DNA from 2 places in the Paenibacillus sp. FSL P4-0081 genome. Region 2 is predicted to be linked to the other one. Evidence: predicted binding sites of a transcription regulator. Region 2 holds the regulator's gene; the other holds the start of a gene.
The links. The regulator LexA, encoded in region 2, represses DNA repair genes until DNA is damaged. The targets are predictions, from matches to a motif close to CGAACATATGTTCG.

Region 1: the regulator LexA is predicted to act here: its motif matches at 4,777-4,790, upstream of P40081_RS02710 (YhjD family protein).

The regions. Positions count from the first base shown of each region.
Region 1 is NZ_CP009280.1:607,033-618,908, reverse strand. It holds gene P40081_RS38910 (choice-of-anchor A family protein) at 1-3,784, opposite strand, end outside; cyclic di-GMP riboswitch class I at 3,867-3,959, opposite strand; gene P40081_RS02710 (YhjD family protein) at 4,811-5,185, shown strand; gene P40081_RS02705 (ASCH domain-containing protein) at 5,652-6,074, opposite strand; gene P40081_RS02700 (MmyB family transcriptional regulator) at 6,122-7,000, opposite strand; gene P40081_RS02695 (zinc-binding dehydrogenase) at 7,133-8,065, shown strand; gene P40081_RS02690 (Atu4866 domain-containing protein) at 8,271-8,522, shown strand; gene P40081_RS02685 (AraC family transcriptional regulator) at 8,599-9,474, opposite strand; gene P40081_RS02680 (SDR family oxidoreductase) at 9,635-10,372, shown strand; tRNA gene P40081_RS02675 (tRNA-Thr) at 10,533-10,604, opposite strand; gene P40081_RS02670 (sugar phosphate isomerase/epimerase family protein) at 10,689-11,468, opposite strand; gene P40081_RS02665 (MTH1187 family thiamine-binding protein) at 11,519-11,827, opposite strand.
Region 2 is NZ_CP009280.1:4,670,859-4,682,734, reverse strand. It holds gene P40081_RS19845 (hypothetical protein) at 315-491, shown strand; gene P40081_RS19840 (hypothetical protein) at 507-866, shown strand; gene P40081_RS19835 (hypothetical protein) at 971-1,195, shown strand; gene P40081_RS19830 (hypothetical protein) at 1,249-1,434, shown strand; gene P40081_RS19825 (hypothetical protein) at 1,515-1,736, shown strand; gene P40081_RS19820 (hypothetical protein) at 1,925-2,482, shown strand; gene P40081_RS19815 (L,D-transpeptidase) at 2,569-2,907, opposite strand; gene lexA (transcriptional repressor LexA) at 3,044-3,670, opposite strand; gene P40081_RS19805 (LysM peptidoglycan-binding domain-containing protein) at 3,867-4,280, shown strand; gene P40081_RS19800 (DUF896 domain-containing protein) at 4,391-4,600, shown strand; gene P40081_RS19795 (hypothetical protein) at 4,648-5,175, shown strand; gene P40081_RS19790 (HAD family hydrolase) at 5,210-5,995, shown strand; gene P40081_RS19785 (FixH family protein) at 6,222-6,644, shown strand; gene metH (methionine synthase) at 6,823-10,200, shown strand; gene rnz (ribonuclease Z) at 10,428-11,378, shown strand; gene P40081_RS19770 (TIGR01457 family HAD-type hydrolase) at 11,673-11,876, shown strand, end outside.

The DNA.
Region 1 (11,876 bases), 4.1 Mb from region 2:
TGGATCTTCTGCCGAGGAATATTCCCAATCCTGCAAGGGCTAGACCGACTAAGTAATAAGGAGCCGGACTGGACTCACCAGTCTTCGGGAGCGCGGCATCCGCAGGTACATTGCCTAACGGAATCTCTTCATCAATGATTGTCACAATCGGCGTTGAACTTGGTGTTGCGCTTGGGCTTGGCGTTAGGGTTGGACTTGGTGTCACCACTAACGGCCGAGGTGTTGCTGTTGCCACAGGGCCCAAAGGCAGCGGATCATCAATGATCATGGTATCCGGATTTACAATATAGCCGATTATTGGAGTCGGCGTTGGCACTACATTAATAAAGACGGGCGGTGCAGACGATGGCACTGGTGCCGGTGGTAATGTCGGTGCTGGTGTTGTTGTTGGTGTTGGTGTTGGTGTTGGTGTTGGTGTTGGTGTTGGTGTTGGTGTTGGTGTTGGTGTTGGTGTTGGTGTTGGTGTTGGTGTTGGTGTTGGTGTTGGTGTTGGTGTTGGTGTTGGTGTTGCCGTTGGTGTTGGTGTTGGTGTCGGCTCTGGCGTTGGTGTTGGTGTCGGTGTTGGCTCTGCCGTTGGTGTTGGTGTCGGTGTTGGCTCTGCCGTTGGTGTCGGTGTCGGTGCTGGTGTTGGCGTTGGTGTTGGCTCTACTGTTGGTGTTGGTGTTGGCTCTGCCGTTGGTGTCGGTGTCGGTGCTGCCGTTGGCGTTGGTGTTGGCTCTGCCGTTGGCGTTGGTGTTGGTGCTGCCGTTGGTGTCGGTGTTGGATCTGCCGTTGGCGTCGGTGTCGGTGCTACTGTCGGTGTTGATGTTGGATCTGCTGTTGGTGTTGGTGTCGGTGCTGCCGTTGGCGTTGGTGTCGGCTCTACCGTTGGTGTTGGTACTGCTGTCGGTGTTGGTGTTGGATCTGCTGTTGGTGTTGGTGTCGGCTCTGGCGTTGGTGTCGGTGCTGCTGTTGGTGTCGGTGTTGGATCTGCCGTTGGCGTCGGTGTCGGTGCTACTGTTGGTGTTGGTGTCGGCTCTGGCGTTGGTGTCGGTGCTGCTGTTGGTGTCGGTGTTGGATCTGCCGTTGGCGTCGGTGTCGGTGCTACTGTTGGCGTTGGTGTTGGCTCTACCGTTGGTGTTGGTGCTACTGTTGGCGTCGGTGTCGGTGTTGCCGTTGGCGTTGGTGTTGGTGCTGCCGTTGGCGTTGGCGTTGGTGTTGGTGCCGCTGTTGGCGTTGGTGTCGGTGCAGCCGTTGGCGTTGGTGTCGGTGCAGCCGTTGGCGTTGGTGTCGGTGCTGCCGTTGGCGTTGGCGTTGGTGTTGGCGCTGCCGTTGGTGTTGGTGTCGGTGCTACCGTTGGCGTTGGCGTTGGTGCTACCGTTGGCGTTAGCGTTGGTGCTGCTGTTGGTGTCGGTGTTGGTGCCGCCGTCGGCGTTGGTGTTGGTGCTACCGTTGGTGTTGGTGTCGGTGTTGGTGCCGCCGTCGGCGTTGGTGTTGGTGTCGGTGCTGCTGTTGGTGTTGGTGTTGGATCTGCCGTTGGTGTTGGTGTTGGTGTTGGCTCTGGCGTTGGTGTCGGTGTCGGTGCCGCTGTTGGCGTTGGTGTCGGTGCAGCCGTCGGCGTTGGTGTTGGCTCTACCGTTGGTGTTGGTGTCGGTGCTGCCGTTGGCGTCGGTGTCGGTGCTGCTGTCGGCGTTGGTGTTGGCGCTGCTGTCGGCGTTGGTGTTGATGTCGGTGCTGCCGTCGGTGTTGGGGTCGGCGCTACCGTTGGTGTTGGTGTCGGTGCTGCCGTTGGCGTTGGTGTCGGTGCTGCCGTTGGTGTCGGTGTTGGTGCTGCCGTTGGTGTCGGTGTTGGTGTTGGTGCTGCCGTTGGCGTTGGTGTTGGCACTGCCGTTGGTGTCGGTGTTGGATCTGCCGTTGGCGTTGGTGTTGGTGCTGCCGTTGGCGTTGGTGTCGCTGTTGGTGTTGGTGTTGGTGCTGCCGTTGGCGTTGGTGTTGGTGTTGGTGCTGCCGTCGGCGTTGGTGTCGGTGCTGCCGTTGGCGTTGGTGTCGGTGCCGCTGTTGGCGTTGGTGTCGGTTTCACTGTCGGCGTTGGCTTCACTGTCGGTGTCGGTTTCACTGTCGGCGTTGGCTTCACTGTCGGTGTCGGTTTCACTGTCGGCGTTGGCTTCACTGTCGGTGTTGGCTTCACTGTCGGTGTTGGCTTCACTGTCGGTGTCGGTTTCACTGTCGGCGTTGGCTTCACTGTCGGCGTTGGCTTCACTGTCGGTGTTGGCTTCACTGTCGGTGTTGGCTTCACTGTCGGCGTCGGTTTCACTGTCGGCGTTGGTGTCACTGTCGGTGTTGGTTTCACTGTCGGTGTCGGCTTCACTGTCGGTGTTGGTTTCACTGTCGGCGTCGGCTTCACTGTCGGCGTTGGTTTCACTGTTGGTGTCGGTTTCACTGTCGGTGTTGGCTTCACTGTCGGTGTTGGCTTCACTGTCGGTGTCGGCTTCACTGTCGGTGTTGGCGTCGGAGTGCACTTAGGTGTCGGCGTCGGCTTCACTGTCGGCGTTGGCTTTACCGCTGGTGTCGGCGTCGGCTTCACTGTCGGCGTTGGCTTTACCGTTGGTGTCGGCGTCGGCTTCACTGTCGGCGTCGGCTTTACCGTTGGTGTCGGCGTCGGCTTCACTGTCGGCGTCGGCTTTACCGTTGGTGTTGGTGTCGGCTTCACTGTCGGTGTTGGCGTCGGAGTGCACTTAGGTGTTGGCGTTGGTTTTACCGTGGGTGTCGGTTTCACCGTTGCTGTCGGTGTTGGTGTCGGTGTTGGAGTTGGTTTCACCGTCGCCGTCGCCGTCGGCGTTGGCGTTGCGGTCGGTTTCACTGTTGGTGTCGGGCTTGGTGTTGCGGTTGGTGTTGGCGATGGGCTGGGTGTTGGTGTTGCGGTCGGTGTCGGACTTGGCGGCGGTCCATCTCCCTCGTATGTTCCAAGGTGCATTTCTACTCCGCCGCTAAAAGACTTGGCAATTAGCGTTCCGTAAAGCTCTGCACCGGAATAATTGACATCCGCCTTAGGCGCCAGTATCGTTCCCAAAAAGGTCGTATACGCAATATTCACCTTGGTCGCTTCGTAGAAATTGAACAACACTTGACTTGCTCTACCGTTATTCATTGCGAAGCTTGGTACATTGACCGTAGCTCCACTTATGTTAATAATTAACGTGGCATTCTGGGCAATGTTGAATTGAATATTGTTTGTATTCGCCAGCGTTGCCGCATCCAGATGAACTACGTTGAAAAGATCCGGCGCACTTATTGTAAGTGTTCCATAATTATTACCAATTTCTTTCGTAGCGGACAATGCCCCGTATGCTGCAGAACGCGAGATCAGATACTGCTTCTCAGCCGGGAAATCAATCGGGCTTCCCTGCTTCTTCGCGCCTATAATGTTCACACTAGGCTCATTGGCTTCAAAGGTGTCCCCATACACAACGTTTCCGTAGATTTCTCCGCTGCCCGAATGTTTAAACTTCTTGCCGGCAACGAGTACGTCGGTGGCTGAAGAATTCCTGTAGGCCCTGGCTACCCCGTAACCTCCAGAGAGAGTAATATTCCCCCCCGCTGCAAGACGGCCTTCAATTTGATCATTGCCTTGCGTGAAATCGTCAAAGATAAAAGCATTAAAATTCCCGGCAATCCCCAAGACCGGCGTTGGATTGTAAGGCACACCAGATGTTGCCCTTACCTCCGTCCCCCAAGTGAAGGCGCTACTTACGGTCAGTACGCCCGCCAGAATAAAGGCGGCCGCTTTTCGCATTTTTCTTCTCAATAATCTACACCTCCTATTCAACTATTCTATGAAATCGCCGCAAAACTATAACAAAAAAAAGACCGCCACGAAGGGTTAGCTTCACGGCGGCCGGACGACCATAGCCCGGACTTAAGGGGCATCAGATTCCTGACTTTGCGTCCCGCTCTTTCGAAACGGTTTGCGTTTGTACATGATTGATATGAAATTGGAAAAGCTTATGTAATACCCAACTGAAATCTGTGATATTTGTTACTTTAGAACTAACTTCAGTTTAGATGCCGACTGGCATATTGTCAATATATTTCCAATTGATTTCACAGCTATTTTTTTGATGAAAAAAGATTGAAAAAACCCTTTATTTATAAGGATTTATAGAAGTTTAGAATATAACCTCCTGACGAAAAAGGTCGATAATTCCGCTAATTCGCCGCAGTATTTCTTCCTTTTCACAGAGCTATTTCTTACAATTTTAAATATTAAAATTTAGTATTTTAGTCCTACTCCTTCTCCCTTCCCCCAACTCATCTCCGCTTAAGCAAACCGCACCATGGTAAACGCGAAGAAACGGGCGCCATCCCCTTTAAGGATACCGCCCGTTTTCCGTTCATACCGGAGAGCTCTTTTATAGTAAGGGCTCTATGATAATCATATATTTTCACAAAAACTGGCGCCTAAGCAAACCCTGGCAGCAGTCTTTAATCGACATTTCTAGGGAGTTTGCGTAGAGGGCTGAAAATCTGCACACGCAGGAATCCATTTTTAGAGCAGCTGAATCCAGCCAATCATTGACACCCAGAGCGGAACGCTAAGGAATAACCCGAATAATAAACCGCGGCGGAGATTTCCTTCATGACTCATTGCCATTCTCCTTTTAATCTGATTTATTTTTAATCTTTAATATTTCAATTTTAATATAAAATAATTCTTCTTATTTTATTGTGAATTATGTCACATCAATAGCCCTCTTTTTTTAAATACCATTGATTTTTTTTGAACTTCAGGTTAAATTACGAATATACGTTCTCATTAGAGGGGGTGAGATTGATGCACAGAGCAGAGAGCCAGGACAATATGCTGGTGAAATCGTATATCTTGCTGCCGCTCATTTTATCCGCCTTTGAACGCGATGCTTCCATCCTATCTGCAGAGCTGCGCACACCCGCTCCTTACCTGGAGGTTGTCCGGACAGCGGCGGGCGCAGCCATAGCCGACCTGCGGAATGTCCGCACCGAGATGAGAGCCCGTGGTCTGAAGGTCTATGCACAGCAGCAGCTGGAAGTTGGCATTGAAGCCAAATTTGTCTGCAGGGGTTATCATGAACGGATGCTGCTGCTGGATGATGTCATTACCGCCCAGTCTACTATCCGCATGCGCAGATATCTGGGTCTTGGCACTCCGGACTCAACCGCCTTGAGATGAACAGCATTCTGGCGATGTTAATTCTCAGCGTTTCTCCCCTCATAAAAAAGAGGCCCGCCATGATCGGCAAGACCTCAGGGTACCATATTACACCGGGGGATGTTTGGTAACCCCAATATACAACCCTTACCTGAAAATAAGCTGATACCCAGATAAAGATTACATTAAAATCGTCCAATACCCAAGCGTGCCGCAGATAACCACAGCCGCTACGGGATACAGGATCTTCCGGCTTACCTGATCCTTAAACACAATAAACAAACAAAGCATACAAAGCCATGCGATAAGAAGGCTGCCCATCTCTTATGCATACGCTCCTTCCCGGCAATTCTGCCCTGGCTCCTGCAGCATACCGCCGCAGAGTCCGCTTTCCATATATATAAGAAGATTACCCGCTGAATATCCCTATCATACCCGCTGACAGCTGATCTGCATGAAATTTTTATTTATTTGGCCACAAACGGATTCACCACTCCTGCTCAAGAACGGGATATTCCCAGAAACCTAAGCGCCCCTTGGCAGCTATAGGATGAGCCAGCGCAACTACCCCCTCCAGCTTCCAGGCGTACCGGCCTTCTGCATAATCGCCGAACACATATTCATTCCCGCCCGGCCAGCTCTGCTGCGCCTGCTGAGGCGTAACCCCACAGCAACCGGCCAGCCGGCTGGTCGCAAGGATTACTCCGGAGGGCAGATTATCCGCGGTGTAGCCGTGCCGGGCAAGCACTGATTGATACGGCTCCGTCTTGCATATGGCCTTATCTACCTGCATACCGGCATGGATGGCTAAATCCCCCCGGTAAGACGTCGGCCAGGAACGGGTCTCGATCTGTTTTTCACCCAGCGCAATTAAGGTGGCCCAAGGCTGGCGAATCGTCAGACACTTCATACAAGGCTTGCCTCCATTCCAGAAAACACATAATGTCCAGTTTACACTCAGCTTCCCAGTTGTTCAAAAACTGTATGCGCAGCTTCATCGACCGGTAAGTAGGCCTCAATTCTTGGATATAGATGATGGCCCGCGGAAATATGAATTTGCTTGTACCGGATAGGAACCAACTTATCTGAGGCACCCATTCTGGCTAAGATCATTTTGTGCTGACCAGGCTCGGTACCTGTGTTATCAGGCCGCTTATTCCAGTACTTATTGAAATCACTGTATTGCCGGAGTCTTTCGAGGCTATGCGTATACCATGGCTCCTGTCTGGAGCCGGTGTGTATTTTTTGATAAGCATGTATACCCTCCACTGCATGAGATTCCCATAATTCAAAGGATGCGGCATTGAAGGTCGAGCGGGAGCGCACAGGATAATCCGCATTGAAGTGAAGATCTGCCATATTCAAGTCTTTATAGAAAGCTTGATGTGCAGGCAACTCAAATAACCGGCTAAACCGTTCATTCACCGCCTTGATATTTAACATGTGGTTCACAATCATTGCCGGCAGCGGCAGGCTGCTCAGGATCTGCCTCACTTCTTCCAGCGCCTGCTCCATAGCTGCTCCTTCAAGAGCCGGATAGACCGGGAGATAACCGGCAGCCAGCAGCAGAGCATTCCGTTCAACGGCTGTACACTCCAGATATTCAGCAATACAGATAATCATCCGGCGATCCGGCACGCGGTGTGAGCGTCCCATTAATAGGTTTTTATACGTAGGGCAAGCCATATCGTTAAGCTCCTGCTGAGTAAACCGTTTCAACAACGGATGGGGTTGATTAGCATAATCCAGTTGACGTGTTACGCGAAGATTCTCAATTTCAGCGATTACCCCCTTCAACGTCTCATCCTGAACGTCCCTATCCTTACGCATAGTCATCAGGCTCACCGCCTTTACCATATTGAGGTGTAGTTCTACTCTTGGTACAAGCCAATTCCTACAGTATACTCCACTATGAAAACAGGGCGCAATTTCCATTACGCTTCTAATTATATTTATGGAGGAGATCCTATGAATCGTGCAATTGTTACAGACTCACCGGCTCATGGATATTTGACCGTCAAGGAAGTCGCCGCACCGGAGGCCCAGCCCGGGGAGGCAATCGTTAGAGTGCATGCTTTCTCCCTTAACCGGGGTGAAGTTGTTGATGCAAGGAAGGAGGCTGAGGGATTCCGGCCGGGCTGGGATTTTGCAGGAACTGTTGTCCAGCAAGCCCGGAATGGCACCGGACCCAGAGAAGGAAGCCGTGTCACCGGGCTTCTCCCGATGGGGGCATGGGCAGAGCGGGTGGCTGCACCCGCTTCGTTCCTGGCAGAGATACCGGATAACATAACCTTCGCCCAAGCCGCCACTTTGCCTGTAGCAGGCCTGTCCGCACTTTACACCCTTAGAAAGGGCGGAATGCTGCTCGGCAAGAAAATATTGATCACCGGCTCCACTGGAGGCGTGGGAATCATGGCTCATCAGTTAGCCGCACAGTCCGGGGCATTTACAGTAGGTGTAGCAAGAACAAAGGAAAAAGCCCAGGTTGCCCGGGAAGCCGGCGCTAATGAGGTTGTGGTTGGAGAAGCTGCGATATCTCAGGCAATTCCTTTTGGGCCTTATCATCTAATCGTGGATTCGGTGGGCGGTGATACACTGGCTGCTTTGATGCCTCAGCTGGAACCGGGAGGGACCCTAGTCTCGATGGGACATTCAGCCTCTCCTTACTCCACACTTGATGTCAGAGGCTTAGGCGGCAGAACCTTGTACAGCTTCTTTCTTGGAGAAGAAGTTAGCCGTTACTCCGTAGCCGACGATCTCAAACTGCTGGCCGGCCTCCTCTCAACAGGCCAATTAACCCCCCGCATTGAAGTGGAAGCGTCATGGGAGAAGATAGCGGAGGTATCCGAGGCGCTGCTGGAACGCAGATATTCCGGTAAGGCCGTGCTGTTGACCGAATAATTCTGATATAAAAAGCGCCTGTAAAGCACGCACGACAGATATGGCAGACCCGTTTCACCACAAAAGAGGTTAAATTGGTCATAATGTTCTCAATCTCTTAAATGGAGGATTAGGCAACAATCTCAATGAATCAGGCTACCCCCCATTGTATTGAAGGAGGATAATAAACATGCAGAACTAAATAAAGAAAGAAAGGATGAATATAATGGAAGATAGCATTAACCCCTTCCATCCTTATATTGGAATGTGGGTAACCGCAGATGGTTATATAAGGCATGAATTGCTGCCTAACGGCCGCTATGCTGAAGCACGCGGAAGCAGAAAAAGCGCTTATCAAGGAAGTTATTCTATTACAGGTGATCATATTGAATATGTAGATGATACCGGCTTCACCGCCGATGGTGATTTTCGCGATTCGGTGCTCTATCACGGAGGCATGGTCTTGTATCGGGAGTAAACCAAGTTTCCACATAACAGGAATAACAAAAACACCGCATTCTCAGGAGAATTGGCGGTGTTTTTGTGTGATGCAACTATATCGTTTCCCGGAACCGATGTACATCCCGAATAGGCGGCTGGCCGAACAAGCGGGCATACTCACGATTGAACTGCGTGGCGCTCTCATAGCCAACCTGATAAGCGACACTTGTCGCATCGCTCGTTGTCGCCAGGAGAATTTTCCGAGCTTCTGTCAGCCGCAGGCGTTTCTGATACTGGAGGGGGGTCATTGCCGTCACTTCTTTGAAACAGGCAAAAAAAGATGATTTGCTCATTCCGGCTGCTTGCGCGAGCTTCTCCACCCGCATGGGTTCCGCATAGTGGAGATTCATCCCTTCAATCACGTGGGCAATTTGATGGGCACGGCTGCCCAAGAGAGCGAACTGCCGTATAGAGTCCCCTTGCTCAGTCTGCAGCATACGGTAAAGAATCTCGCGCACTGCATAAGGAGCCAGCACCGGTAGATCATCCGGCGTATCCAGCAAACGGATTAGATGCATGACAGCCTCATGAAGCGGATCGCTCATCCGGCTGATAACCAAAGCGCGGGGAGGTTCTTGTCCTGTGTTTTCTGTGACATTGGATTGTTGAATCACATCCAAAATCTGATCCATATCGAACTGTAGCTGAAGGGACAAGTACGGGGTCTCTGGAGAGGCTTCAATGACTTGTCCGGTAATTGGCAGGTGCACGGAAGCGGCCAGATAGCTTCCGTGATTATAACAATAGCTTTCCGGCCCCAGCATTACCCGCTTGGCACCTTGAGCAATCACACACAGGGATGGCTTGTATACCGCAGGCACTGGCGCGGATATGTCGGAAGAACGAATAAAAGAAAGAGCAGGATAGGCGGTAACGATGGTCCCATCTTGTACGGCAATACGTTCGATTCGTTCGGTCAATTCAGTCAAGCGTATTCCTCCATTCTGCGACTATTACAATTTACTTTATTGCATTTTGGAGGATTAGGCAATCTCTTCACAGTATCCGGCTACCGCAAGCTTTGAGGTCGGCAGCATAATGAACATGTAACACCTAAGCGTATTTCATTCATAAAAGGAGCGGTGTGGCATGTCGACATTAAAAGATAAAGTAGTGCTTATTACCGGTGCCAGTAGCGGCATTGGAGAAGCGACCGCCAAATGGCTCGCTAAGCGTGGAGCACAGGTGGTGCTCGGTGCAAGACGGACGGACAGGCTAGAAAAGCTGGCGGAGGAGATCAGAAACGCGGGCGGGATTGCTGAATACCATTCCCTCGACGTAACGGATTTTGAGCAAATGAAATCAATCGTCCAATTTACAGTTCATCAATTCGGACGCCTTGATGCCCTTGTAAATAACGCAGGTGTGATGCCGTTATCGCCACTTGATGCATTAAAGATCGAGGAGTGGAACCGTATGATTGATGTCAATATTCGCGGTGTGCTGCACGGGATCGGAGCTGCTATTCCCGTAATGAAGGAACAGAATTCCGGCCATATCATCAATGTTGCCTCCGTTGGCGCATATACTGTCTTTCCGAAATCATCGGTTTATTGTGCCACCAAGTTCGCGGTCCGGGCGATTACAGAGGGCCTGCGTCAGGAGTTGGGAGCAACAATCCGTACGACGGTTATTTCTCCAGGCGTAACCGAATCCGAACTGGCTGATACCATCACTGATGAGTCAGCCCTCGAGATGATGAAATCCTTCCGGGCCAATGCTTTGCCCTCTTCCGGTATTGCCCGCGCCATTGCCTATGCCCTTGAGCAGCCTGCGGAAGTGGATGTAAATGAATTGATCGTGCGCCCAATGGGGCATCCGGCTTAAACCGCTAAGCAGATTAGGAAATAAGACTTGACGGCTACCAAAAGTGAATTCCGTTACTTCACTCGAATATGGTAGAAGAATGGTAGAGGTTTATGGTGGTACAGAAAAAAGCGCGGCCTCCGAAATCCCCGGAGGCCGCGCTGCATATGAATTCAAAAGATGCTGGTGAAGGGAATTGAACCCCCGGCCTACGCATTACGAGTGCGTTGCTCTACCCCTGAGCTACACCAGCTTAAAGGATAGTCTGCCTGCCAAACAAAAAATATTATAACTCTTTCAGCAGAAAACGCAACCCTTTTTTGATCATTCGCGCTGCCTAGTCCAGCATTAGCCCCAGCCCGCGGAAATATTCCAGTGCCTCTTTAGCACTTTCCAACGAGGACACGGCATAAGCCTCTTGCTCTACTATATAGTACAGAATCCCGCTCTCCTCTGCCTTGTCGAAGACGCTCCGGAAATCAACCTGCCCTTTCCCGAGGTCAGTCTCTTCATTATTTGCCCCGAAATCCTTAATGTGAACCAGCGGAACACGGCCGGCATAACGGGAGACATAGTCAATAGGACGTGCTCCGCCCCTGTGTACCCAGCCCAGATCGAACTCTGCAAACATATGCTCCGCAGGAATCTGTTCCAGCCATATATCGATGACTGCTTTGCCGTCTACCTCTGCAAATTCATAATCATGGTTGTGATACCCGTACTGCAGGCCTGCTGCACGGACCATCGCGGAGGCCTTCTCCAGGAAGGGAATCACCGCCGTCACATCCTCCATTGAGGGGTTCTGCGGAAGCGGTGCCGAAGGGGTGATCATATATTGTAATCCAAGTTCCTTCGCATATTCAATTTCTTTGGCTAACGCCCGTTCCATGTTATCCAGACTGCTGAAATCCAGGCCCACATGCGCCGAAGGCGCAGCAAGACCCAACCGGTCCAATGTACGGCGCAGTTCTCCTGCAGACACGCCGAAATAACCGGCGAATTCTACCGCCTGATATCCCATCTCCGCAACTTTGCCCAGTGTACCCAGGAAATCGCGCTCCGTCTGGTCACGCAGTGTGTACATTTGAATCCCGATCTGCTGTGAGGCTTTTGCCATGAAAGATCCGCTCCTTATAGGTTGAATCTGATTACAACTACAGGTACTCTTTACTCTCCTTGCAGCTTGCGTTCCACGGATTCCAGCTTGCTGCGGCTCGTAGAAGGCTTGTCACGACGGTCATCAATCTTAAGCGAGGTGGAAACCCGCTGTGCTCCTGACGTAAACGGCGACTCATGCAGCGCTTCTACCGCAGCAAGAATCCGTGCAACCGGTCCTTCAATAATAGTCCCCATCGAAGTAAGCTCATAGGTAATCCCCTCCACGGTCTGCAGCACACGCTGCATATCGGCCACATAGCTGCTGAGACTGGTACTGCCAGTGCCAATCGGAATAACGGTCACTTCGCCAATCGCCATTATGAAATCCCTCCTGCAAGTTTGATGAGTCTGTTCTGTCCTTACTCCT
Region 2 (11,876 bases):
TTTTACATAATGTACCATGTCCTATATACTAGATCATATACACACTAAAGGAACCCTTTGCAGGTGCTTACCCTGAGAATCACTTTTATGACTAAGGATAGGCTGAAGTGAAGCATGTGTTTAGAGGGTTTGGGCTTGGGGACTATTGCTGTTACAGCTGATACTGGCCGTGGTTGTTGCGGTGCCGGTATTTCCTTTTTAATAAATAAGATACATAGGGGTATGAAATGAGAAATAAATATGTAAGTATTATTGCAATGATCCTATTATTAACGCTAATTTGTTCTCAGGCTGGAGCTGCAGAAGGAACTGGCATGTCAACTGAAACCAGGGAACGGATTATAGAGCAATATGGGCTGGATTCACCGGTAGCAGGTAGTCCGGACTGGAGTGGAATGGATGTGGGGATAAGCGGGCCGGTTGATGTACTGGTTATAATCTGCAGGTTTATTGTGAGTCCGTTAGTGTTCACGATTCAAGAAATATTATAGCTGGAGGGAATAAACATGAACCCGCGATATGATGCTCCGCAGCCTGAACCCAGAGCCCGCAAGAAAACAGCGGCGAAACTGTCTTTCGTAATTATAGTAGTACTGGTTTTACTAGCAGTCATGAATCCGGGCAAAGAGGACTTTGGAGAATACGCGGTGAATCATCTGGAGGAAACACTGGGGGGAGGGCTAGCTGGAGGAATTACCAGTATGGTCGCTCAGCCTATGGTCGAATCGTTTACAATCCGGGAAAATCACATTCTGTTCTCCACCTTCAGCATACCTGATATTCAAGACGGTAAGACATTTATCGGTGATATTAAGGCAAAGCGCAAATACCTCGGGCTGTTTAAGATCATTTTCATCAAACTCTAAGCTCTAAATAGGGTATACATTTTGTTCCAGAACCCGGTATAATTGAACTGATTTGTGTGCTCTATGAATCCTTATCATTCTTGCGTGTGCACTAAGGAGGAAAGATGTTGAATACTGCGTATAAAGTTCTTTCAAGTGATGCTGATATATTCGCGGCGGCACTTGCCCAGGTGAAGGTCTATGTCGTTCAGCTGATCGAGGGTAAACCGCATGTTATAGCTGATTACGCCGGACCTGTACAGAAATGGACGCCGGAGTATGTATTGCTGGCCGGAATGACCTATAGACGTGACGAATTTGAGTTCCGGGTAAGGCTGCCCAAGAAGTAAAAGCAGGTAAACGCTTCGGGGTAACGAATTAGAAGCTGAGGAGGTGGTCGCAAGTGAGTAAAGTTATTTTTGAGCTTCAGTATGTGAATGGGCAAATTGAAGAGCTAGAATCTGTGTTTGAATCGGCGGCAGAAGCCAGAACCTATCTGACATCCGGTGGTTTGACAGGCTGGATTCCAGCAGGAGGCAAGTATCTTAATCCTGTAAATATTATCTCCATCAAAGTCAAAGAAAGCTAATTATAATATTACTGCCAAATCACACAGTCTCCGAAGCCAATCTTTGCATTTCTTATACTATAAAACGTAAAAGAGGTGTAATGATGACGCAAAGAGAACGAAACAGAATCCGCAGAGCAATTAATGCTCTGCTCGCACAAAGAGCAATCCTGCTGGAAAGACTTGAGGAAATTAATGAGAACCTGCGCAGATTTCCAAGCGGTTCACGTGCCAGAAGAGAATTGCTGGCTGCCAGAGCATCCATCCGTGAAGCAATTCGTTTAAATACTATTGCTATCCGGTTGTTGCGCAGCGTGTTGTAGTCAGTAGGCAAAGGATATGAATCCACTCAAAGACATCCTTGCGGATGTCTTTTTGGCGTGCGATTGAGACTGTGGGAGGCTCAGAGTATAATTAATCGATGAAGAGTATGAGGCTTGAGGAACAGCTACATATCAGGATAACATGGTGAACAAGCTGCACAAGAGCTTGATACAGGAAGGTGTGAAGAATGGACGATCAATTACGCCAGCGTTTGGGACTGCCGGAAATACAGGATAGTACACTGTCTGTTAACGCAGATCCGGTGATGGAAGAAAGTTCAAAATGGGATGCAGCCGGATCCACCGTGCTGAATGTCTCCAGAGAAGATGTGGAGAAGGGACGGCTGGAGAGCTATTTGCGTGAATTTAAGAAATATGAGAAGAAGCGGCTACGGGGCAAAATCATAATTATATTCAATGGGTATGAGCAGGATCGCCGGGAAGTCTATCAGGTTCGGGAGATTACGAACTGGGTTGACCGTCTGCTCAAGAACGTGCCTCATTTGTTCTATTTCCTCAGCAGAGACAATTACGCGATGCGGATTGCGTTCTTTTGTCTGTCTGAGGTGGTGGGCCGCTCCGGGATGGAAGTGTCCATCACCAAAGAGCAGGGACGCAGGCTGATCGAGAAAGTTACCAAGAGTGCATTGGTCTACGCCAAAAAAAGCAAAGACTCACCTGCGGAACAGTGGAGTCTGGCTGAATATATTCTGGACGAGCTTGGTTATGAGCAAACTGTGCAATAATGCTGTGAAGAACCCCTTTGGCGAAAACCCGTCAGAGGGGTTCTTGTGTTCAATATAGAAATTTATAGGCGGCTGCATGACTGTAGCTACTCCCTGATGGTTACACGGGTGCCAATGGGAATGATAGCAGCCAACGCGACCACGTCCTGGTTATACATGCGGATACAGCCGTGGGAGACCATGTGGCCGATGGAGGAAGGGTCATTGGTTCCGTGAATTCCATAATGCGGCTTGGACAGGCCCATCCAGAAGGCTCCGAACGGTCCGCCCGGGTTGGGCTGCTTGTTAATGATCGTGTACTCGCCTACCGGCGAGACGGTCAGCATCCGGCCAATGCCGACAGGAAATCCTCTGGTTACGGTGTCATTATCAAGCAGATAAAGCATGCGCTGTGAAAGGTCGACAATAATTCGATAGTTGGGCATGGGATCAGCACTCCTTTGTAACAGGATATGTGCGGATAGCTAAAGCGGTTCGGAGTTTGGGCAAGCGTAACAGGATCTAAAGAGGAAAAAGGCTGCTTCGCGTGATGCGGAGCAGCCTGATTATGGAGGAGAAAGATTAATGGATATCGCGGAATAATCCAATGACTCTGCCCAAAATAGTAACGCGGTTAAGGCGGAGAGGCTCGTAAGCCGGGTTCTCCGGCTGCAGCCGGATATGATCACGTTCTTTGTAAAAGGTCTTAACGGTTGCTTCATCTTCTTCAGTCATCGCAACAACGATGTCACCATTGTCAGCGGTTTGCTGTTGGCGGACAATAACATAATCGCCGTTCATAATACCGGCATCAACCATGCTGTCGCCGAGTACAGAAAGCATGAATACCTTGTTATCCCCTACGTAATGAGTAGGAAGCGGGAAGTAATCCTCAATATTCTCTGTAGCGGTAATAGGAACACCAGCAGTAACCTTGCCAATTACAGGGATACGGGTAACCGTCTGGACGAATTGATGTACATTCTCTGAATCTTCCTGGCCGAGCAGTTCAATTGCACGCGGCTTCGTAGGATCGCGCCGGATCAGGCCTTTCTTCTCAAGCCGGTCCAGATGACCGTGCACTGTAGAACTGGAGGCCAGGCCAACAGCTTCGCCAATTTCCCGAACGGACGGAGGATAACCCTTGCTGCGGACTTCGTTACGTATAAATTCCAGGATCGCCAGCTGGCGACTCGAAATCTTTGACATCGGAATCAACCCCATATACTATGTTTGGGAAAATTATAACATAGAACTGCCGTTCGTACAAACATAAGTTCTAAATTGTGAGAATTATAGCCTAAAAAATAAAGGGAACAGTTGTTCGAAAAAACTATTGATCAAAACACATGTTCGTGTTATATTATTTTCGAAAGTAAGAACAAGTGTTTGGAGGACGATATTTATGTTAAAATACAGTACCTACAATAGTATCTACAATGAGGATATCAAGGTGTCCGCTCCCGGTAATCCATTACCCCATAATCCATTGGCACAATTCAGAGACAAGACCCTTCGCCTGCTGTCTGTACTTACCTCAATATTCCGCCAGGTCAGCTTTATCAAGATATCTCTGATACTATTACTCACGATCTCCGGATTTACAGTAGTCGGTAATGTGTTCGCTGGTTCTGTCACTTTAATGAAGCCTGAGAAACGGATCGTAGTTGAACGCGGAGACACCTTGTGGAGCATTGCCCTCAAGAATAAACCGGATGATATGAGGACTGCCGTATATATAGAAGGAATCAAGAAGTCAAATGGTCTGAAGGACAGTGGAATTAAGGCAGGAGATATACTGTCCGTGCCGGTATATTAACCGAAAGAAGCATAATGGTGTTCGACTAAGAGAGCTTTCAGGGGGTAGACCTTGACAAGCTCTTTTTCTCATGGCAAAGTTAGAATGAATTTATTGGGGAGGGGAAAGTATTGAATATTGACGAATTGGTCGCACGCATCAATGAATTGGCACGCAAACATAAGGAAAGCGGCCTGAATGAGGAAGAATTGGCAGAACGCGCCAAACTCCGCGAGATTTATCTGGGCAATATCCGCAGCAATTTCCGGGCCCAGCTTGATACCATTGAGATTGTGGATAATCCGGAGCATGAAGAAGGCAACAACGGACGTAAAGCTTAGTCTGCGGCCTTTTCATAGATAATACAGGATGACTAGGGGGAACTAACATGGCCCGTTCTTGGGAAAGAATGGTTCAACGCAACACCAAGCAAATCAATCAGCAAAGAAAGAAGCAGGGAAAAGAGACGATTTATGCAACGAGCTCTAAAGCTGCTGCAAAGAGCACCGATATTTTCAAAGGCCGGAATATTGTATTCCCTGTCGTATTGCTGTTGCTTGGCATTATGTTCTGGGTAGTCGGTTCCATTGATGAAGCGAAAGGAAGCGGAATACTGGCTAACTGGCTGGGGGTAGTACTGTACTTCCTGCTTGCCGCGCTGCTATTCTTCCGCCGTCCGTTCCTTAAGGTGGAACGCGCCCGTCTGTCTACTATTAAATACAACCGTGAACGCTTTTTGCCAGCAGCTGAAATCGAGAAGATTACCTTGTCGCGCAGTGTAGTTACCATTAAGTATAAAGGCAAGCGCAAGCAGTGGATTTTCTCCAAGCTGATCAACCGGTATGATACCGCCGCTATGGCTGCACGCCTGGAACAATTCGGCAAGAACAACAACATTGAAGTAGTGCACGAATAGTAAGATAGACCAGCATAGGGAGTGGGAGAACGAAATGCCGATTACCGCCGTACTATTTGACCTTGACGATACACTGCTATGGGATGATCGAAGTGTGGAAGAAGCATTCCGCTACGCCTCTGAGGCTGCAGGGGATTCTGTTGATCCGCAGGAGCTTGAACAGGCGGTGCGCAGAGAAGCGCGTGCGCTTTATGAGTCTTACGAGACTTTTCCGTTCACGAAGCTGATCGGGATTAATCCTTTTGAGGCACTATGGGCTAACTTCACAGCTGGAGACCAGCCGGAATTCCGGCAGCTGGAACAGCTTGCTCCGGCCTACCGCACCGAATCCTGGCGCCGCGGCCTTGCCTCTCTTGGAGTGGACGATGAAGCGCTGGCGGAACGCCTCGCGGCCAAGTTCGCCGCTGAGCGCCGCAGCCGTCCTTATATATATGAAGAGACGCTTCAGGTGCTGGATGAGCTGCGCGGCAAGGTGAAGCTGCTGCTGTTGACGAATGGCTGTCCTGCACTTCAGCAGGAGAAGCTTGATGGTGTACCTGAGCTTATTCCGTATTTTGACCATATTGTCATTTCTGGAAGCTTCGGTAAAGGGAAACCGGACAAGACAATCTTCGAGCATGCCCTCGGACTGCTGGATATTACGCCTGAGCAGGGGGTCATGGTCGGAGATAAGCTTACGACTGATATTCTCGGAGGATTGGCCGCAGGTCTAACGACGGTCTGGATCAACCGGACGGCCAAGACTCCTGACCCGGACATTACTCCGGATTATCAGATCAGCCATCTTTCGGAGCTTCTGCCATTGGTACACTCCCTATAACTGAATTAGATGAAGCCGGTATCCTTATAGGATATTGGCTTTTTTGATATCCCTGCGAGGATTTGGACAAATGTAGTTCATGTATATGACTATTCTCATGTGATAGGGCGGTTAACGAAGCTTATTTCCGGCAAGTTGAATAAAATGTGTATAATAAGGAAGAAAGCAATCTGACTTTCGTTGTTAACATGAAGATGAATCTATCGATGAACCGGGAGGGCTCCAGATGATTAAGCCAAAGATACTTAGAGGTCTCATTTGCATTGTCATGGGTATGACGCTTGCCGGCTGTTCAGGGAATAATGAAGAGGATATGTATATGCATGCAGCTGCTGATTCCTCAATGGTACCTATCAAGGTAGAGCTAAGCTGGAGTCCGGAGGAAATATCCGTTAACGACAAGGTGATTTTTAAAGCAGTCATTAGTCAGGACGGAGAAGTTGTTGAGGACGCCAAAGAAGTGATCTTCGAAATTGTAGATAATGCAGAGCCAGGCAAGAGCACTCAGCTGAAAGGGGCAAGTGACGGAGAAGGAGCTTATATAAGTGAACGTACATTTGAGCAAGCCGGCAGCTATACGGTCACTTCCCATGTGACTGCCCGGACGCAGCACTCTATGCCGTCTAAAGAACTCACGGTACAGCCATGATGAGCTTGTAAGCTGTAGCTATACTGTCAATACAAATAATGCAGGGTGGAAAGGAAGGCTTTCCGAATTCCCTTTATTCTGCTAAACTTACTCTAATGTTTTACTGGGGGGATTGAAAGTGGCCAAATTCACACTTGCAGAAAGCTTGCAGCAACGCATATTGATACTAGACGGAGCCATGGGCACAATGATTCAACAGGTGCCGCTTACCGGCGAGGATTTCGGCGGGGATGAGCTGGATGGCTGTAATGAAATGCTGGTGCTTACCCGGCCGGAGGTGATTCAGGATATTCATGAGAAATATCTGGAAGCCGGTGCGGATCTGATTGAGACCAACACATTCGGCGCCACCTCTGTGGTGCTTGCAGAATATGATATCCCGCAGCGGGCCCGGGAGATTAACCTGGAGGCTGCCAGACTGGCGCGTAATGCCGCAGATAAATATGATACACCTGAGCGCCCAAGGTACGTTATAGGGGCAATGGGACCGACAACCAAGACACTCTCTGTAACCGGAGGAGTAACATTCCAGGAGCTTGTGGACAGCTATGAGGAGCAGGCGGTCGCGTTGATCGATGGCAAGGTAGATGCCCTGCTGCTGGAGACTTCCCAAGACACGCTGAATGTGAAGGCCGGAAGTATAGGCATCCACAATGCCTTCGAGAAAAGCGGAATTACACTGCCGGTGATGATCTCAGGTACCATCGAACCGATGGGGACTACGCTTGCGGGGCAGAACATCGAGGCCTTCTACATTTCGCTGGAGCATCTTAAGCCGATCTCTGTCGGATTAAACTGTGCGACCGGACCGGAATTCATGCGCGATCATATCCGTTCGCTGTCGGCCATTTCTTCAGCAGCGGTAAGCTGCTATCCGAATGCCGGGCTTCCGGACGAGAACGGCAACTACCATGAATCTCCGGATTCACTTGCCCGCAAGCTTGCCGGCTTCGCCGAGAAGGGCTGGCTGAACATTGCCGGCGGCTGCTGCGGCACAACCCCGGATCATATCCGGGCGATGGCCGAAGCCCTGTCGGCATATCCGCCGCGCGGGCTGGATGGCATTCATCCGCCGGCACTCTCCGGCATAGAGCCCGTGTACATTGAGAGCGATAACCGTCCTTACATGGTCGGTGAACGGACCAACGTGCTGGGATCTCGGAAGTTCAAGCGGCTGATTGTCGAAGGCAAGTATGAGGAAGCTTCAGAGATTGCCCGCGCACAGGTGAAGAGCGGAGCGCAGGTCATTGACGTCTGCGTGCAAGACCCTGACCGTGATGAGACAGAGGATATCAAACGTTTCCTCGAGCTGGTAGTGAAGAAGGTCAAAGTCCCGCTGATGATCGATACCACCGATCCGAAGGTGATTGATCTGGCCTTGCAATATTGCCAGGGGAAGGCGATTATTAACTCCATTAACCTTGAAGATGGTGAAGAGAAATTCGAGCTAGTGACTCCGCTGATTCATAAATACGGTGCTGCGATCGTTGTGGGCACAATTGATGAAACCGGGCAGGCGATTCTCGCTAAGGACAAGCTGGAGGTTGCCAGACGTTCATACGATCTGCTGGTGAACAAATACGGGCTGGCCGCTGAAGATCTGATCTTTGATACCCTTGTATTTCCTGTCGGAACAGGTGACGAGCAATATATCGGTTCTGCGAAAGAGACGATTGACGGTATCCGCCTGATCAAGGAAGCTCTGCCTTCCGTTCATACAATTCTGGGCATAAGCAATGTATCTTTTGGGCTGCCGGAAGCGGGCCGTGAAGTGCTAAACTCAGTGTTTCTCTATGAGTGCACCAAAGCCGGGCTGGATTATGCAATTGTGAATACCGAAAAGGTGGAGCGTTATGCCTCCATTCCGGAAGAAGAACGCAAGCTTGCCGAACAGCTGATTTATAATACGAATGACGATACTTTGTCTGCGTTCGTAGCGGCTTTCCGGGAGAAGAAGGTCGAGAAGAAAGAGAAGATCTCCAATCTCTCGCTGGAAGAACGTCTCGCCTCGTATGTCGTTGAAGGAACCAAGGAAGGGCTCATTCCTGACCTGGACGAAGCCCTGAAGTTATCCGGTCCGCTTGAGATTATTAATGGTCCGCTGATGGCGGGGATGTCGGAAGTCGGCAGATTGTTCAACAACAATGAATTGATTGTTGCTGAAGTGCTGCAAAGCGCTGAAGTGATGAAGGCCTCGGTCGGTCATCTGGAGCAGTTTATGAAGAAGGATGAGACCTCGGTTAAAGGAAGAATAATGCTCGCAACCGTTAAGGGCGATGTGCATGATATCGGCAAAAACCTTGTGGAGATTATCCTCTCCAATAATGGTTACGAGATCGTCAATCTGGGGATAAAGGTTCCGCCAGAGAATATAATTGAAGCCTTCCGCAAGGAAAAAGCTGACGCCATCGGATTATCCGGCCTCCTGGTGAAGTCGGCGCAGCAGATGGTACTGACGGCGCAGGATCTGCGCGCTGCCGGTATCGATGTGCCGATTATGGTCGGCGGTGCGGCATTAACCCGCAAGTTCACCAAGACCCGTATCCGCCCTGAATATGACGGCCTGGTACTATACGCCAAGGATGCCATGGACGGCCTGGATATCGCCAACCGGCTGATGAATCCGCTGGAGCGGGGCAAGATTGAGGAAGAGGTACGCCAAGAGGCAGAGGCTGCCGTTGCTGTAGCTCCTCAGCAGCCGCTTCCCGAGCTGACGCGTGCCGTCCGCTCCAAGATTTCAGCCGATGCCCCTGTGTTTTCCCCGCCGGATCTGGAACGTCATGTCCTGCGAAATTATCCGCTTGGACATATTATTCCTTATGTGAACATGCAGATGCTGCTCGGTCATCATCTGGGGCTGCGTGGTTCCGTGGAAGCGCAGCTGGCAGCGGGAGATGCGCGTACAGTGGAATTGAAAGAAACCGTAGACGATATTCTGCATCAGGCGATGCTGGAAGGTACCATTGTTCCACATGCCATGTATCAGTTCTTCCCGGCCCAGTCGAGCGGGAATGATATCCTGATCTATGACCCGCAGAACGCTGCCAATGTGCTGCATACCTTTACCTTCCCGCGGCAAAACGTTGAGCCGTATCTCTGCCTCGCCGACTTCCTGAAGCCGGTGGACAGCGGGGTTATGGATTACGTCGGGTTCCTGGTCGTAACCGCCGGCCATGGTGTACGTGAATTGTCCACTGAGCTTAAGGACCGGGGAGATTATCTCCGTTCCCATGCCCTGCAGGCAGTAGCGCTGGAGGTGGCAGAAGGCCTGGCTGAACGCGTTCACCATATGATGCGGGATACCTGGGGGTTCCCGGACCCGGCGGATATGACGATGAAGCAGAGACACGGGGCGCGTTATCAGGGAATCCGTGTATCCTTTGGCTACCCGGCTTGCCCGGATCTGGAGGATCAAGGGCCGTTATTCAAGCTGCTGTCTCCGGAGGATATCGGAGTTCACCTTACCGAAGGCTTCATGATGGAGCCGGAGGCTTCGGTATCGGCTATGGTATTTGCACATCCTGAAGCACAGTATTTCAATGTGGAGAAGCTGTAAACTGCCCTGATTGATCATCACCCGTCAGAAGGGCCTGTGCCCGTCATAGCGGAACCTCCCGTCACCGGGAGGTTTTTTGCTGGGAATATAAGAATTTTATATGTAACGTATCCGTCTGATTCCGCTTGAAAGATGCTTTCAGCGCCAAAACAGAGTAGAATTCTTTTCATAAGAACCGGCATGATAAAAATAAGGTGAGAAGTACGAGAGAAGAGAGGAGGGGCATAATGGAAATTTATTTCTTGGGAACAAATGCCGGGGTACCGACACTGCAGCGGAATGTAACCTCAATCGCCCTCAGGCTGCTTGAAGAACGGCGTACGTTCTGGATGTTCGATTGCGGAGAAGGGACGCAGCATCAGGTTCTCCGTTCACCGCTGCGGCTGGGCAAGCTGGAGAAGCTGTTTATCACCCATTTGCATGGTGACCACTTGTTCGGCCTTCCGGGGCTGCTGTCGAGCCGTGGCTATCAGGGCGGTACATCACCGCTTACAGTGTATGGACCCCCGGGGATCAAAGCTTATCTGGATATTTCACTGTCCGCAAGCCAGTCGCGAATCCCTTACAAGCTTGAGATTATCGAGCACTGCGGCGGGCTTGTATTTGAGGATGACACGTTCAAGGTTGAGTCGGGACTGCTGGAGCATAGAATTGACAGCTATGGGTACCGGGTAACGGAGAAAGACAGTCCGGGCAACCTCGATGCAGAGCTGCTTAAGAGTTACGGGCTGAAGCCGGGACCGCTGTACGGCAAGCTGAAGAGAGGCGAAGATATTACAACTGAAGACGGGACTGTAATCCGGGCAGCGGATGTGATCCATGCGCCGAAACGCGGCCGTATTGTTACTATTCTGGGCGATACCCGTCCTTGCGAGGGAACACTGCCGCTGGCACAGGATGCTGATCTGATCATTCATGAGGCTACCTTTGCTCATGACCTGGCGGATATGGCCTACCAGTATCATCACAGTACAGCCCGGCAAGCTGCGGAGCTGGCACGTGAGGCAGGCGGGCGTGAACTGCTGCTGACCCACTTCAGCTCGCGGTACAGCTCACAGGAGGAGCTGATTCCACTCCTGGAAGAGGCGCAGGCCATCTTCCCGAATACACTGCTGGCGGAGGAATTCTGCACCTTCCCGGTCCACCGGAGAGCCGCGGGAAATGCCCCCGGGGAATGAATTATTTTCCGGGAAAGCGCAGGAAATGACAGGGCTGTGCCATAAAAAGCCTGCTGGTACTGCGGTTCGCTATCGTTCGACGAAGTATGTTAAATTTTAAATAGTTGGAGAGCTTTAAGCGTACGAAGCAGTAGAGAAATTGGCGAAACGGAGTAGCGGAAAAGCTAGGATGCCATTAAAAAACTCAATAACAGTGGGCTATAGCGGGAAATGGTTAGAAAATCGCGAAGATAATTTATAGCATTAACTATTAATGTGATGAATTAAATAAACGGGACTCAAACAGGGGGTATTATGAACAATATAGGTGGTTTGTTAATTGATCTGGACGGAACCTTGTATCACGGCGGCCGGATGATTCCGGATGCAGATCGGTTGATAGCAGCGTTGCGTAGAGCGGCTGTACCGTTCCTGTTTGTCACGAATAACTCTTCCCGCACAGCGGCAAGTGTTGCTGCACATCTGCGCGGGATGGGAATTGATGCGAATCCGGAAGAG